2 linked regions of the Mesorhizobium japonicum MAFF 303099 genome follow. The protein of the gene in region 1 interacts with the protein of each later gene in a pairwise test. Links are inferred from orthologs where the notes say so. Each region holds a gene or a part of one and is shown in the gene's direction. Other genes may lie near its edges. The genes, in order: grpE and MAFF_RS10950.

Region 1 (7,252 bases):
TTTCATCATGGGCTGGACGTCCAAGGATGCCGACATGATGGGCATCGGCCTGCGCGGCCTGCCTGGCCTGCTGCGGCACATGCTGCGCTGGCGCAAAGATGGCGGCGGCATGATCGCCACGCCCTATGCCGAAGGTGGTGCCTTCCTCAAATCCGATCCGGCGATAGAACGGCCCGACCTGCAACTGCATTTCTGCATCGCGATCGTGGATGATCATGGCCGCAAGCTGCATATGGGATATGGCTTTTCCTGCCATGTCTGCGTGCTGCGGCCGCATTCGCGCGGCGAGGTCGGGCTGTCGACTCATGATCCCATGGCACCGCCGCGCATCGATCCTCGCTTTCTTTCGGACGAACGCGACGCCGAGCTTTTGCTCAAGGGGGTCAGGATGATGCGCGGCATCCTGGAGGCGCCGGCGCTGGCCAGGTATCGCCACAAGGAAATCTACACCGCCGGTGTTTCGAGCGACGCGGATTTGATGTCCCACATCCGTGCCCGCGCCGACACGATCTATCACCCGGCCGGCACCTGCAAGATGGGCGTCGACGAGCTGGCGGTGGTCGATCCGCAATTGCGGGTGCACGGGCTTGAAGCCTTGCGGGTTGTTGACGCCTCTGTGATGCCGACCCTGATCGGCGGCAACACCAACGCTCCGACCATCATGATTGCCGAGAAGGCGGCGGATATGATCAAGGCAGCCGCCTGACTGCCGCTCTGGTCGAACCAGCGAAGCTATTTTCGTCTGCCGGGAAGCGCTCTCGGTCGAGAAGGTGCAAATCTGGTCATACCAATTTGGCGATTTGCGCTTTCCCTTTGACCCTCCTGCCTTTAGGATAGGGAACATTATTTCGTCACCCGAAATAAATATAGCCACAAGGGAGGAACCGGGAATGGCTGGCAAGAAAATATTGATGCTCGTTGGCGAGTTCAGCGAGGAGTATGAGATTTTCGTCTTCGAACAGGCCATGCATGCCGTCGGCCACACCGTGCATGTCGTCTGCCCGGACAAGAAGGCCGGCGATGTCCTCAAGACCTCGCTGCACGACTTCGAAGGCCACCAGACCTATACGGAAAAGCTCGGCCACGACTACATCCTCAACAAGACGTTTTCCGAGGTGGACCCAGCCAAGTATGACGCTGTCTATGCGGCGGGCGGGCGCGGTCCCGAATACATCCGCATCGACAAGCGTGTGCAGGCGCTGGTGCGGCATTTCCATGAGGCAGGCAAGCCGATCTTCACCATCTGCCATGGCGTGCAGATCCTGATCGCGGTCGACGGCGTGGTGCGGGGCAGGGAAGTGGCTGCTCTCCACTATTGCGAGCCCGAAGTGACGCTGGCCGGCGGCATCTACATCGACGTCGCGCCGACCGGTGCCCATGTCGACGGCAATCTGGTGTCAGCCAAGGGTTGGCCAGGCCTGTCCAACTTCATCCGTGAGTGCTTGAAGGTGCTCGGCACCGAGATCCGCCATGGCGAGATCCTGATGCGCGAAGAGCGCCAGGCCGCCTGACAGGGGGTTGCTTCCGCCGCCGCGCTACGGCGCGGCGGTGGTCGTTCTAGAGCGGTTCCCCGTTTCACGGAAACGGCGAACCGCTCCAACTCTATGTTTTGACGCAATTCCCAAGGGAAAGCGCTACGCGCTTTTCCCGGGAAAACCGCTCACACTTTTCCTGGAATTGCTCTACATCGTCGCCCGTGCCTCGCGGAACGACACCAGCTTGCGGCGGTTCTCGTCCCATAGTGCCAGTTTGACGCAGCGCAGGCTGTCGAGCAGCGTGACGCGACCGATGCCGCGCAGTTCCGGATAATCGCGCAGCACTTCCTGCAGCCGGTAGCCCGGCACCTTGGCGGAGAGATGGTGGACGTGATGGACGCCGATATTGCCGGTGAACCAGTTCAGCACCGGCGGCAGGTCGTAATAGGACGAGCCGTGCAAGGCGGCATGCTGAAACTCCCAGTCGTCATCCTTAGCCCATTCCGTCTCCTCGAACTGGTGCTGGACATAGAACAGCCAGATTCCGGCCGAGCCGGCAAGGATGACGATCGGCAGATGGACGACCAGGAAAGCACCGGGGCCGACGGCCCAGATAAGCAGGGCCGCAGCCAGCGCGATGGCGAGATTGGTGGTCATGGACGACACCCAGGGCGTCAGGCCGCCGCGCATCATGCCGATGGGCAGCCTTTGCGAGAAGATGAACAGCCAGATCGGTCCAAGCCCGAACATCACCAGCGGATGGCGATAGAGGCGGTAGGCGAGGCGCCCGCGCCAGGACAATTGCCGGTATTCGGCAACGGTCAGCGTCCTGATATCGCCCATGCCGCGCTCGTCAAGATTGCCGGCGCTGGCATGATGCGTCGCGTGGGCGCGCCGCCAGCAATCGTAGGGCGTCAAAGTCAGGACGCCGAGCGCGCGGCCGATCCAGTCGTCGGCATAGCGGTTGGCGAAGAAGGAGCCATGGCCGCAATCGTGCTGGATCATGAAGATGCGCACCAAGAACCCGGCCGCCGGAAGGATCAGGATCAGCCCCCACCAATGGCCATAGGCATAGGCGGCCGAGGACAGCGCCCAGAGCGTGGCGAACGGGATGAGGGTGATGGCAAGTTCGACGGCGCTGCGTCGCCGGTCCGGCTTCTTGTAGCGCGCGAGGATCTTCAGCCAGGCACGCTTGCTGTTGGCGGCCGCATCGGGGGAAATCATGTTCATCAGGAAGCATAGGCGCGGCGTGTGGCTACCGCAAGGCAGCCATCACGCAAAATTACTGTGCGTAATTGTCGCGTAAAGAGTGCCGAGAGCTACTGCCGCCGTAATCTGTTATCGCCAGCCTCGGCCCGATCGAGGCGATCGAGCAATTGCCTGAAACGGTCGTGAGTATCGGCTTCGATGTGGAAAGCCGGCAAGGTACGCAGAAAACGCGTCATCGCCTCGGCACCAAACTGGCGCCTGACTTCGGCGGCGAGCCTTTCTCCCTTTTCAGCCTTGTTGCGGGTCATCATTTCAAAATCCTGTGTTGGCTCCGAAACTCCTCCAGTAGGGGAATGGTTCCCGCATCACGCTTCCGTGGCAAGCCAAGCCGGCAAGTACAGTAAACTTTGAATTAAAATCTAAGCATCGCCATTGATCATGACCCAGGTCCGGCCAAAGGCTCAATGGTCGCTTGCCCCTTGATTTTTGGCTGCCAAACCTCGATATCGGGCACAAAATCCATACCATTCGAGATGACGGGAAACGGCGATGAGCGACCAGGCAAAAGACGAACGCGCGCCCAGTGAAGCCGAGGCGGCCGAGGCCAATGCCGAGCGCACGGAAGGCAGCATCGACGGCGACTATGAAGCGCTTGTGCGACTGCTGAAGGAAAATGAAGAGCTGAAGGACCGCGCGCTGCGCGTTGCGGCCGAGATGGAGAACCTGCGCCGCCGCACCGCGCGCGACGTGCACGACGCGCGCACCTATGCGGTTGCGAATTTCGCCCGCGACATGCTGTCGGTGTCGGACAATCTGCGCCGCGCGCTGGACGCCATTCCGGCGGAGGCCAAGGCCTCGGGCGACGCCGGCTTCAAGGCGCTGATCGAAGGCGTCGATCTGACCGAGCGCGCCATGCTGTCGGCGCTGGAACGGCATGGGGTCAAGAAGCTCGCGCCGGAAGGCGAGAAGTTCGATCCCAATTTCCACCAGGCCATGTTCGAAGTGCCCAATCCCGATGTCCCGGCCAACACCGTGGTCCAGGTCGTGCAGCCGGGCTATTCGATCGGCGAGCGCGTGCTGCGTCCGGCCATGGTCGGCGTCGCCAAGGGCGGCCCGAAGATTGCCGCCGAGGCGCCGGTCGAGCCGGGGCCGGTGAATGAGCAGGCGGAGAAGGATGCGTAGTTAGGGGTTAGGCAGTAGGCAGTAGGCAGTAGGCAGTAGGGAATAAGGCAGTCGTATGAATCGCGCGGCTTCGTGCTATTCATACGCCCCAATTCCCAATCCCTACTGCCTCATGCCCTTGAACCCCATCGCCCTTCTCGACTATGCCGGCGTCGCCGTTTTTGCGGCGACCGGGGCGTTGGCTGCCTCGCGCAAGCAACTCGACATTATCGGTTTCCTGTTCTTGGCCAGCGTCACTGGCATTGGCGGTGGCACGTTTCGCGACCTCATCCTCAACGTGCCGGTCTTCTGGGTGGGAAACCGCGACTATGTGCTGATCTGCGCCGTGGTGGCGGTCCTGGTCTTCTTCACCGCGCATCGCGTCGAATCCCGATACAAGCTGCTGCTGTGGCTCGACGCCATCGGGCTCGCCGCCTTTTCGGTGATGGGCGCGGCCAAGGGTCTTGGCATCACCGGCTCGCCGGTGGTTTCGATCATCACCGGCATGCTGACCGCGACCTTTGGCGGCATATTGCGCGATCTGCTGGCCGGCGAGCCGTCGGTGCTGCTGAGGCCGGAGATCTACGTCACGGCCGCCCTGGCGGGCGCGGCCATCTTCACATTAGGTGACGTCGCCGGATTGCCGCAGTTTGTCTCGGGGTTGGCCGGCTTCGTCGTGGCGCTCGCCGTGCGCGGCGGCGCGCTGCGTTTCGGCTGGGCGTTTCCGTCCTACAAGAGCCGGCCCGGCCGACGGCCGGAAGATATTCCGTGAATCAGGCCTTCGCTGCCTGCCAAAGCGTCCATCAGCTTTTTGGGCGCTTGTCGGATCCATGTCCGTTCGAGCCGATGGCGCAATTCTTCGGGCGGAATTTGGCTCAACCTGACAAGGATCGCCGGCCAGCCCTTGTAGTGATCCGTCTCGAAATAGATTGCGGGCGCCGCTTCCAGCAGCATCTCTTTCTCGTCGAGCGGGCACATCAGGACGACCGTGTCGGCGTCCTTGACGCGGGCGAGCAATTTCTTGCCAACCTTCAGCGCCGGCGTGCCATAAGATGTCGTTTCGATGATGTCCGGCAAGCCGCTCGCAGCACGTCGCAATGCTTCGAAAACGGTGGAAAGCTCGTCGCTCACCGTTTCACGCTGCGAAGCGCTGGGCTTCCCCGCCGTAATAATTGACGTAGCGGGCGCCGATTTCCTTGACCGGCATGACGACGAACACATCGACCGTCGAGAATTCGCGGTCGATGACGCAGCCATCGCCGATGCGGGCGCCAACCCTCAGATAGCCCTTGACCAGAGGCGGCATCGCCGCGATCGCCGCCTTGGTGTTGACCGCCTCGATCGGCATCAAGTCCATGGAGCAATAGCGCCCGGACACGGCGCGCACATCCCAGGCCGAATTCGTGCGGCAGTGATGGGCGAGATAGGTGAGCGCCTCGGCATGCGCCGCCGGCACGGTGCCGTGGAAGGAAGCGCAGCCGGTCATCACGCCGATTTCGTAGTGATTGATGTAGGCCCAGATGCCTTGCCACAGCGCCTCGATGGTGCGCTTCGAGCGGTATTCCGGCAAAACGCAGGAACGGCCGAGTTCGAGGAAACGCTGGCCGGGATGGCGGGCGATGAGCTTGGTCAGCTCGAATTCGCCTTCGGAATAGAAGCCGCCGGCGGCGGCCGCGATTTCTTGCCGCAGCAGCCGGTAAGTGCCGACGATGCGGCGGTGTTCGGGGCCGGAAATCGAATTGTCGAAGACCAGCAGATGATCGCAGAGCGGATCGAACCGGTCGGCGTCGCGGCGGTCCTGCACCTGGAACAGGTCCTTGCGGGCGCCAAGCTCGTCGTAGAATACGCGGTAGCGCACTTCCTGCGCGGCCGCGATCTCGGCCTCGTTGCGGGCGAGCCGCACTTCGAGATTGCCGATACGGCCGAGCGCTGCGCCTTTTATGACGGAATCGACATTACGTCCGGCGAGCAAGGCGCTGCTGGCGTTCGGCCGAGTGTCACATTCCGGCATAACTGTATGCACGAGTGATTCTCCTTCGAGCCATCCCTCTTGGCACGGGGATACGGTGTAGGTGCAACAGGATTGTGACAGTACCGTGATAAGGCGTCGCGGGCAATACTTCGTCGGCTGGCGAAAACGGTCAACCGGCTACCTTAGGTGAGGAGGGGCGAGGCGCGCCTGGTCTTCACGGATCAAGTCACTGCGCCCCAAACCCTTGTTTTCATGGATGTCGCCCTCGGCGAATCGGGGCGGCTTTGAGCCGGCATGCGTCAGAGGCGCGGCTGGAAAAAAGCAGATCAAGCTGCAACCTGGCCCTCGACGGCGTTGACAAGCGCATCCGGGTCGAGTGGCTTGGTGACGAAGCCGCTGGCGCCGTGGGCAAGCACCGCATGGCGCGTCTTTTCCTGGCTATCGGCCGACAGCACCATGATCGGCACGGGCGGCGCCGATGTCTCCTCCTCATGGCGGCGGATCGCGGCAATGGCGTCCAGCCCGTCCATAACAGGCATATGCAGGTCCATCAGCACCACGTCGAAGCGGTGCTTGTGCCCGGCGCCGGTGACGGCCTCGACGGCGGCTTTGCCGTTGCCGACGACCTTAACGCGGTGCCCCGCCTTCAACAGCGTGGCGCGGGCCAGCATGGCATTGATGTCGTTGTCTTCGGCGATCAGCACGGACAGGCCCTGCTGGCGGTCGCTTGAGGCGCGAAGTGCCGGGGTGCGGCGCTTTTCCGGCTGCGGCTGGGCAAGGGCCGGCGCGTGGCTGGTCAAAAGAACACGCAAAAGTGTTCCACCGCGCACCGGCCGGGCCAGGAAGGTCGCGTAGCCGCTGGCGCGGAACTCACCAAGCATGCCTCGGTCGGTCGGTGCGATCAGGGTGATGGCTTCGCAATCGGTGAAACCACTCTGGCGCAATCGCTTGAGCACTCTCCCGTCACTCTCCTCCATGGCCGCGTCGACCAGCAGCACGTCGCAGCCCTCGGCCAGCGGCGCGGCCTGCGCCACGGTGGTGGCTATGCCGGCCGTGCCGCCATTGGCGCGGATGGTGCGGGCGATGGCGTCGGCCTCGACGGCGTTCCTGGACAGGATCACCGCGCGCCTGCCGGCAAGCACGTTCTGCCGGCCCTGGGGCGCCTCGGTGGCCTCCGTGGCCGGGATTTCGAAGACGAATTCCGACCCTTGGCCAAGCCGGCTGGAGACCGAAATCGTGCCGCCCATGGCAGCCACCAGGCGCTTGGAGATGGCAAGTCCGAGCCCCGCCCCGCCATGTGCGCGCGTCGAGGTGCCGTCGGCCTGTTCGAACTCCTCGAAGATGCGCTCCATGTCCTCTTCGCGCAGGCCGGGACCGGTGTCGGTGATGGTGAAGCAGATGCGGTCGCTGGTCTCGCTCCGGGCGCGCGCGATGC
Region 2 (7,384 bases), 540 kb from region 1 along the record:
GCCGACCTGCCGCGCCGCCGCGCCATCGTCGAGCAGTTCGCCGCCGGCGGCCATCCGGATTTCACCAGAGGGTTCGCCGCCCGCCCGGACCAGAAATACGCCGAAGCGCTGAACGGCACCGATCTCTACAATGGCTGGGGCTCGATCTGTTATCGCGGTGACGACGCAAGCTTCAAGGACTGGACATGCGGCTCGGGCCTGCGCTGCGCCGGCGTCCACGAAAGCGCCATCCATCCGGGATTCGGCACCTGCGTCAGCGACAAGGGCACCGCGGTCGGCGACCCCGTCGAGTTCGGCGAGATCAAAATGTCGACATGGGGCAACGACCAGTATTGCCGCCTGTCGCCGGCCACCGCAAAGGCCTGCGCCATTGACCCCGCGCGCGACAAGAAGCCGGTGGTGAAACTCGCCGGCTATGGCGCGGCACGCCAGCGCTACGACAATCCCGAGCAGAAGACCGGCGGCTTTCCCGGCGGCATGCTGCGCAAGGCAAGCTGCGACAAGCTTCCCGACGAGGCGACATGCGGCCGTCTCGCCAAGACCGGCTTCAACGACTGCATCGCGTCGGGCAAGGACCACAAATTCTGCACCAGGGAGTTCACCAAGACCGCGGGCCTGCGCGCCTGCGACAAGGCGCATCCCTGCCGCGAGGACTATATCTGCACCGCCGGCTATGACGATTTACCCCAGGCCAAGCCTGGCGAAGGCACCTGCATCCCGCCCTATTTCATCTTCCAGTTCCGCGTCGACGGCCACCCTAGAAGCTGGGTGCAGGATGTCCGCGAGTGAGGGAACGGTTTGCCGCAGGCAAATTGAAAGGTCCACTGGACCTTTCAAAGGGCTAGAGCATCCGGAGCCGTAGCGGAGGGCAACCGGCCGCTGAACAGACAGCGTCCGCCTGCCGCTGACGTCGGTCCGCCTCAGCTTTTCTGCTTGGCGCCGGCGCTCTTGCCGTCGGAGCTTTTCGAGCGCTCCTCGAAACGCGCCGCACCCTTCTTCAGGGGATGGCCGGTCTCGGCCTCGGTCTTGCGCTCGTCCTTTGCCGCCGCCTGCTTCAATCCCTTGGCGGCCTGCTTGCCCTTCGCGGTCGGGGCCTGTTCGACGCCCATTGCTTCCTCCCTTGGCGCGATATCGCGCTGTGTGAGGAGCAACGTGCGTAAGGGGCTGCGGTTCCGGCGGCCTCTCCAAGAACGGCTGAGCGCCGTCAAAGCCATTCCAGAAAGTGTAAAAAACGCCGCTCCAACAAATCTAAGCCGGAGCGGCCGCTCGTCGCCGTCGCGTTCGTAGCAGCTGTGGCTGCAAGGGCTGCAAGAGCCAAGAAATAATATCCTCCGATCGCAATGGGCGAGGACGATTCGACGTCTGGCAGGCCGCCATGAGCTTTGTGCTGCACCTGGTTGAACATTCCCTGGAGGTTTTTTCAGAACGTCGGCGCGTGAACCACATGCCCCAACTGCGAAAGATATCCGCATTTCAGATAGGTCCGCTGGAACAAGAATGCCCAGCGGAACGTTTATACTGCATCACGTCACAGGCATTAGGCCCTGCCCAGGGCAAGAGCGGCGAACGGCGAACATAGCCGGGAGCGCTCATTGGAGGCGCATATGGATATCACCACGATTCTGGTCATCGTTCTTATTGTTTTGCTGCTAGGCGGCGGCGGTTTCTACGGCCGCGGGCGCTGGTACTAAACTGTGAGGATCGTCGTCGAGTCAATCGGAGCCTCTTGGTCCCGCTTTCCGACATAGAAATAGATACCTGGAGGCATGAGCCATTGAACATTCGGCGCAATAGCGTTTCGGAGGTTCGTTGACTTCTTGCCGTACCCTTTTGCTTATCAATACCGTTTTGGCGGGTTTCGTCCTTGACTGAATCAACCAGTCGACGGCGCTCGTGCTCCGTGTTGAACGAGGCGGGATCGGTCAGGCAATCCTCGTAGTCGCAAACAGAAGACCAAAACGACATCCTCGGCTCGATCGTTGAGCGAGACCCATCACACCATCAAGGCTCCTGTAAGCCGGGCTCTTCCTCGCGCCAAGAAACGTCCGACGTTCGCTCTCAGCTCCCGCTGCGTCCCCCCGGGGGTACATCATCCAGCTGATCAAACGCCAGGAGCAATGAGGCGACGCGATTTGTCGGAGAAAGACAATCTGCCAAGCCCGTGTAATTGTCGACAAGCCAGTTGAGAGCCACCTGCACGATGACGAAGGCCGCCGTGACCTGGGCAACTTCTCCAAGCGACATCGTTCCGATCAGTATTTCGGCGCGCAGAGAACCCAGGCGATAGCGGGGATGGAGGATCGGCTATGGAGTTAGCGCGCTAATTTACGGGCACCAATCACACAGCAAAGAAAGGGAGCCCGGGAGGATCACCATGCATCTGTCGAACGAGAGCATCATTGTCATATTGGTTGTCGGCCTTGTTGCCGGATGGTTGGCCGGGAAGATCGTGCGGGGGGCTGGCTTTGGCCTAATCGGGGACATAGCAATCGGGATCATCGGCGCGTTCATCGGTGACTGGCTACTGCCTCGCCTAGGCATCCATCTTGGGAGCGGAACGATCAGCTTGATCGTCAACGCCACCGTCGGTGCGATCGTACTTCTCCTCATCATCCGGTTGGTTGCCGGTGGCGGTCGCTTCGGCGGCGGATGGGGTGGTCGTCGGTGGCGCTAGCCCGCGGTTGCGAACCCATCGTCCCCAACGACGGGCGCAATCGCGTTTTCGCACAACCTCGTTCGAACGGTCATTAGAACGATTGGGTCTGACCCTAGCGCGGCGCCGTCATCGCCTTGCGAAAAGCCTCCAGCGTCTCGGCGCTGACATGATGCTCGATGCCCTCGGCATCGATGCGCGCGGTTTCGGCGCTGACGCCGAGCGAGCGCAGGAAGGCTTCCACCGTCTGGTGGCGGATGCGGCTTTCCTCCGCGACCTTGCGGCCGGCTTCGGTCAGGAACACGCCGCGATAGGGTTTTCTCGACACCAGCCCGTCGGCGCAAAGGCGCGTCAGCATCTTGGCCACTGTCGGCTGCGCGACGCCGAGACGAGCGGCAATGTCGACCTGGCGCGCCTCGTTGCCGTCCTCGATCAAATCGGCGATCAGCTCGACATAATCTTCGACCAGCGCGCTGCGGCGCGCTTGGCGCTGCTGCCGGAAGCCTTCCGAATGGACATCGGCGTCGGGCAATGGCTCACGCGGGACAGATCTGTTCTTCAGCGCCAATGCGCGCTCCTCCTCGGGAGTTTAGCCGTTCCTGCTTTATAGCACGGGCTCTGATTCTTCAGGCCGTTTATTTGCATTCCCCCACAGGTGCAACCGGCGTTTCCGATCGCCGCTTCGCAAACCCGGGCGAACGCCGGCAAAAAGCACAAACAATGAAATATAGCCTATTGCATAATGTTGAGCCATGGCATAGCTTATGGACGTCCCCGGAAGTCTCGGAAAGCCCTTTCATGTCAGACGCAGAAGCCACAGCCCCTCGATCCTCATGGCGGTTCGCCGGACGGGACGAGGACGACCAGCCCAGCCTGCGCGAAGTCAATTCCACCATCGCGGTGCCGAGCTCGGGCGTCTGGTTCCGCCGGCTGTTCGCCTTCATGGGGCCGGGCTATATGGTTTCGGTCGGCTATATGGATCCGGGCAACTGGGCGACCGACCTCGCCGGCGGCGCCCAGTTCGGCTACACGCTGCTGTTCGTCATCATGCTGTCCAACCTGATGGCGATCCTGTTGCAGGCGCTGGCCGCGCGGCTTGGCATCGCCACCGGCCGCGATCTCGCTCAGGCCTGCCGCGCCTATTATCCCCGCCCGGTCAATTTCGTGCTGTGGATCGCCTGCGAACTCGCCATCATCGCCTGTGACCTCGCCGAAGTCATCGGCACCGCGATCGCATTGAAGCTTCTGTTCGGCATTCCGCTGATCGGCGGCGCGATCCTCACCGCGCTCGACGCCTTCCTCGTGCTGCTGCTGATGAACAAGGGGTTCCGCTATCTCGAAGCCTTCGTCATCGCGCTTTTGATCATCATCTTCAGCTGCTTTGCCATCCAGATCTTCGTCGCCGCTCCACCGGCCGGCACGATCCTGCATTCGATGTTCGTGCCGTCCTCGGAGATCGTCACCAATCCGGCGATGCTCTACATCGCCATCGGCATCATCGGCGCCACGGTCATGCCGCACAATCTCTATCTGCACTCCTCGATCGTGCAGACCCGTGCCTATGAGCGCACCGAAAAGGGCAAGCGCGACGCCATCAAATGGGCGACGACGGACTCCACCATCGCCCTGATGCTGGCTCTGTTCGTCAACGCCGCCATCCTGATCGTCTCGGCCGTCGCCTTCCACAACACCGGCCACCAGGATGTCGCCGAGATCGACCAGGCTTTCGAGCTGCTGTCACCGCTGCTCGGCCTCGGCATCGCCTCGATCCTGTTCGCCGTGGCGCTGCTCGCCTCCGGCCTGAATTCGACGGTGACGGCGACGCTTGCCGGCCAGATCATCATGGAAGGCTTTCTGCGCCTGCGCATCCCCAACTGGGCGCGCCGGCTTCTGACGCGCGGCCTCGCCATCGTTCCCGTGGTGGTCGTCACCGCGCTCTATGGCGAGAAAGGCACCGGCCAGCTGCTGGTGTTCAGCCAGGTGATCCTGTCGATGCAACTGCCCTTCGCGGTGGTGCCGCTGGTGCAGTTCGTTTCCGACAAGAAGAAGATGGGCAACCTCGCCATTCCGCGCGGCGTCGCAGCCCTCGCCTGGGTGGTTGCCGCCATCATCCTCGTGCTCAATTTCAAGCTGCTCTACGACACCCTGTTCGGGGTTGGCTGAGTCTGGCGCGAATCCGGAGACAAACCGCAAGATCGCGCTATCTTTCCCGGTGCCATGAGCAAAATTGAAGACATCAGGAAATTCTACGCCCGGCTGATGGCGGCCAATGCCGCCTCATCGGATCCACGCCTGGAGCAGGTCTTCGCCACTGTTCCGCGCGAAGCCTTTCTCGGCCCGGGGCCGTGGACGATCGTCGCCGGCAGCGGCAGGGTTACCACGCCGAGCGCCGACCCGGCCCATATCTACCAGAACGTGCTGGTGGCGCTCGATGCCGACAAGGGCATCAACAATGGCGAGCCGTTCCTGCACGCCATGTGGATCGGAAAATTGGCGCCGAAACCCGGCGAGGCCGTCACGCATGTCGGCGCCGGCACCGGCTACTACTCCGCCGTGCTGGCCAGGCTGGTGTCACCTGGCGGCACCGTCACCGCCTTCGAGCTCGAAGGCAGGCTGGCCGATCTGGCGCGCAAAAATCTCGAAATCTACGGCAATGCGACGGTCATCCATGGCGACGCCGTGACCAGGCCCTTGCCGCCATCCGACATCATCTATGTCAACGCCGGCGTCGTCGCCCCGCCGGTCGGATGGCTTAAGGCGTTGCGCCCCGGCGGCCGCATGATCTTCCCCTGGCGCCCATCCGAACGCGTCCCGCTGGCGGTGATGGTGACCCGCACCGAAAAGGGCTTTGCCTGCGATCCCTTCATGCGCTCCTGGTTCATCCCCTGCATCGGTGCTTCGGTTGCGGATCTTGCGGCGAAGATCCCGACACCCGAGCAAGCGACGCGCAGCCGGTCGATATGGCTGACGCAGCACAAGGCGCCGGATCGCACCGCTACGGCGATCTTCGGCGACGTCTGGTTCTCGACGAAAGACGTCCGTGCCAAACCCGGCAGCTGAGGCATCGATGCGCGGATTTGGCCAAAATTTCTCAGGCCCTGTCGGGGCGGGTGCGGGCCAGCCGTCCTTGGGCCACAATCCGCCCGCGACGGCGTGGATGGAACAAGGGAGAGACCCATGAGAAAGATCATCGCCGCCACCTTCGTCAGCCTCGACGGTGTCATGCAGGCCCCCGGCGGACCGGAAGAGGATCCGGTCGGCGGCTTCAAGTTCGGCGGCTGGACCTTCCATTACTTTGACGAGGTGGGCGGCGCGGCAATGGATGAACTCTTCTCCAAACCCTTCACCTTGCTGCTCGGCCGCAGAACCTACGACATCTTTACCGCCTACTGGCCGTATCAGAAAGATCCGATCGCCGATGCCTTCAACCCCGCGACCAAATATGTGGCGACGCATCGGCCTGACACACTCACCTGGCAGAACACGCAATGGCTCGGGGAAGATATCGTTGCGGCGCTACGCCGCCTCAGCAAGCAGGATGGACCCGACCTGCTCATCCAGCGATCGGCCGACCTGATCCAGACCTTGCTCGCCAACGGGCTGATCGACGAAATCCGGCTGATGATCTTCCCGCTGTTGCTGGGCAAGGGCAAGCGTCTGTTCGGCGATGGCGCAATGCCGGCCGCGTTCAAGCTTGTGAAGTCGCAGACGTCCAGCACCGGCGTCATCATCGCGACTTACGAACGATCAGGCGAAATCGAGGTCGGCTCCTTTGTCATGGGCGAACCGTCCGTCGCCGAGCTGGAGCGGCGCAGGAACTGGAAGTAGCGGACGGCCTTGGTTACCTTTCCTCTCCCTCCGGAGGGAGGAACCCAAGTTCCGCTTGGTCTCAAGCCGCCGCCGGTCGCCGCGCCAGCCCATCCCTGATATGCCGCGCGAATTCCTGCGCGGCCGGGCCGACGCCGTGCCGCGGCAGATGCAGATTGATGGCAAAATTCGGCAGTGGCGGCAGACCGACATCGAACGGCAAGATGTCGAGATCGGCCGGCACGGTGGAGGCCAGCCAGGTGGTGACGGCGAGGTCGGAGCGCACGGTCGCCGTCGTGGCGTCGATGTTGCCGTTCTCGAACACGGTGCGCCACTCCAGCCCATGCTCGTTGAGCGCCGCAAGCACGACAGGGCGAAAGGCGCAGGTGTCGGCGACGATCGACACCGGCAGCGGCCGCTTGGCGCGGGCAACGCCGCCTCTGGCGCCGACCCAGACCAGCCGGTCGATGGCCAGGCATTCGCCCGATGTCGGGCCGACCCGTTCCTCGATCACCGCGAGGTCGATGGTTCCGGCCGCTAGTGCTGACGCCAGTTCCGGCGATGACGCGCAGACCAGCGAGATCTCGACCTGCGGATAGGTCTCGGCATAGGCCTTGAGCACCGGCGCCAGCAGCGTGCCGACCAGATCATAGGGCACGCCGAGCCGCACCTGGCCGGCGACGGCCGAGCCCGCCATCTCGGCCCAGATCTCGTCATTGAGGCTGAGCAGGCGCTTGGCCTTGTCGAACAGCCGCTCGCCGGATCGCGTCAGGCGCAGGCCGCGCCGGTCGCGCTCGAACAGGACGCAGCCGAGCGTCTGTTCCAGCCGCTTGACCTGCTGGCTGACGGCGCCTTGGGTCAGGTGCAGCGCATTGGCCGCCGCCGTCATGCTGGCCTTGTCGGCGACCATGACGAAGGTGCGCA

Evidence for each region.
Region 2: the proteins of grpE (region 1) and MAFF_RS10950 interact in binary tests that used the Escherichia coli proteins (3 or more experiments, as listed by UniProt). The link is inferred for Mesorhizobium japonicum MAFF 303099 from one-to-one orthologs.

Annotation. Positions count from the first base shown.
Region 1 is NC_002678.2:2,570,755-2,578,006, reverse strand. The notes cover bases 2,198-5,049. They hold grpE (nucleotide exchange factor GrpE), read left to right. Parts: upstream 2,198-3,233; coding sequence 3,234-3,866; downstream 3,867-5,049. Other genes in these bases: MAFF_RS13650 (GNAT family N-acetyltransferase), read right to left, coding at 4,981-5,049; MAFF_RS13655 (MmcQ/YjbR family DNA-binding protein), read right to left, coding at 4,575-4,976; MAFF_RS13660 (trimeric intracellular cation channel family protein), read left to right, coding at 3,985-4,617; MAFF_RS13670 (hypothetical protein), read right to left, coding at 2,795-2,995; MAFF_RS13675 (fatty acid desaturase), read right to left, coding at 2,198-2,705. Outside these bases: MAFF_RS13685 (GMC family oxidoreductase), read left to right, coding at 1-706; MAFF_RS13680 (DJ-1/PfpI family protein), read left to right, coding at 891-1,511; more of MAFF_RS13675, read right to left, coding at 1,683-2,197; more of MAFF_RS13650, read right to left, coding at 5,050-5,856; MAFF_RS13645 (PAS domain-containing hybrid sensor histidine kinase/response regulator), read right to left, coding at 6,144-7,252. UniProt on the Escherichia coli protein: Participates actively in the response to hyperosmotic and heat shock by preventing the aggregation of stress-denatured proteins, in association with DnaK and GrpE. It is the nucleotide exchange factor for DnaK and may function as a thermosensor.
Region 2 is NC_002678.2:2,026,606-2,033,989, forward strand. Bases 2,650-5,633 are described here. They hold MAFF_RS10950 (Nramp family divalent metal transporter), read left to right. Parts: upstream 2,650-3,451; coding sequence 3,452-4,816; downstream 4,817-5,633. Other genes in these bases: MAFF_RS10940 (GlsB/YeaQ/YmgE family stress response membrane protein), read left to right, coding at 2,650-2,674; mntR (manganese-binding transcriptional regulator MntR), read right to left, coding at 2,769-3,221; MAFF_RS10955 (protein-L-isoaspartate O-methyltransferase family protein), read left to right, coding at 4,871-5,633. Outside these bases: MAFF_RS10925 (hypothetical protein), read left to right, coding at 1-789; MAFF_RS10930 (hypothetical protein), read right to left, coding at 921-1,109; more of MAFF_RS10940, read left to right, coding at 2,375-2,649; more of MAFF_RS10955, read left to right, coding at 5,634-5,713; MAFF_RS10960 (dihydrofolate reductase family protein), read left to right, coding at 5,831-6,481; MAFF_RS10965 (LysR family transcriptional regulator), read right to left, coding at 6,543-7,384. UniProt on the Escherichia coli protein: H(+)-stimulated, divalent metal cation uptake system. Involved in manganese and iron uptake. Can also transport cadmium, cobalt, zinc and to a lesser extent nickel and copper. Involved in response to reactive oxygen.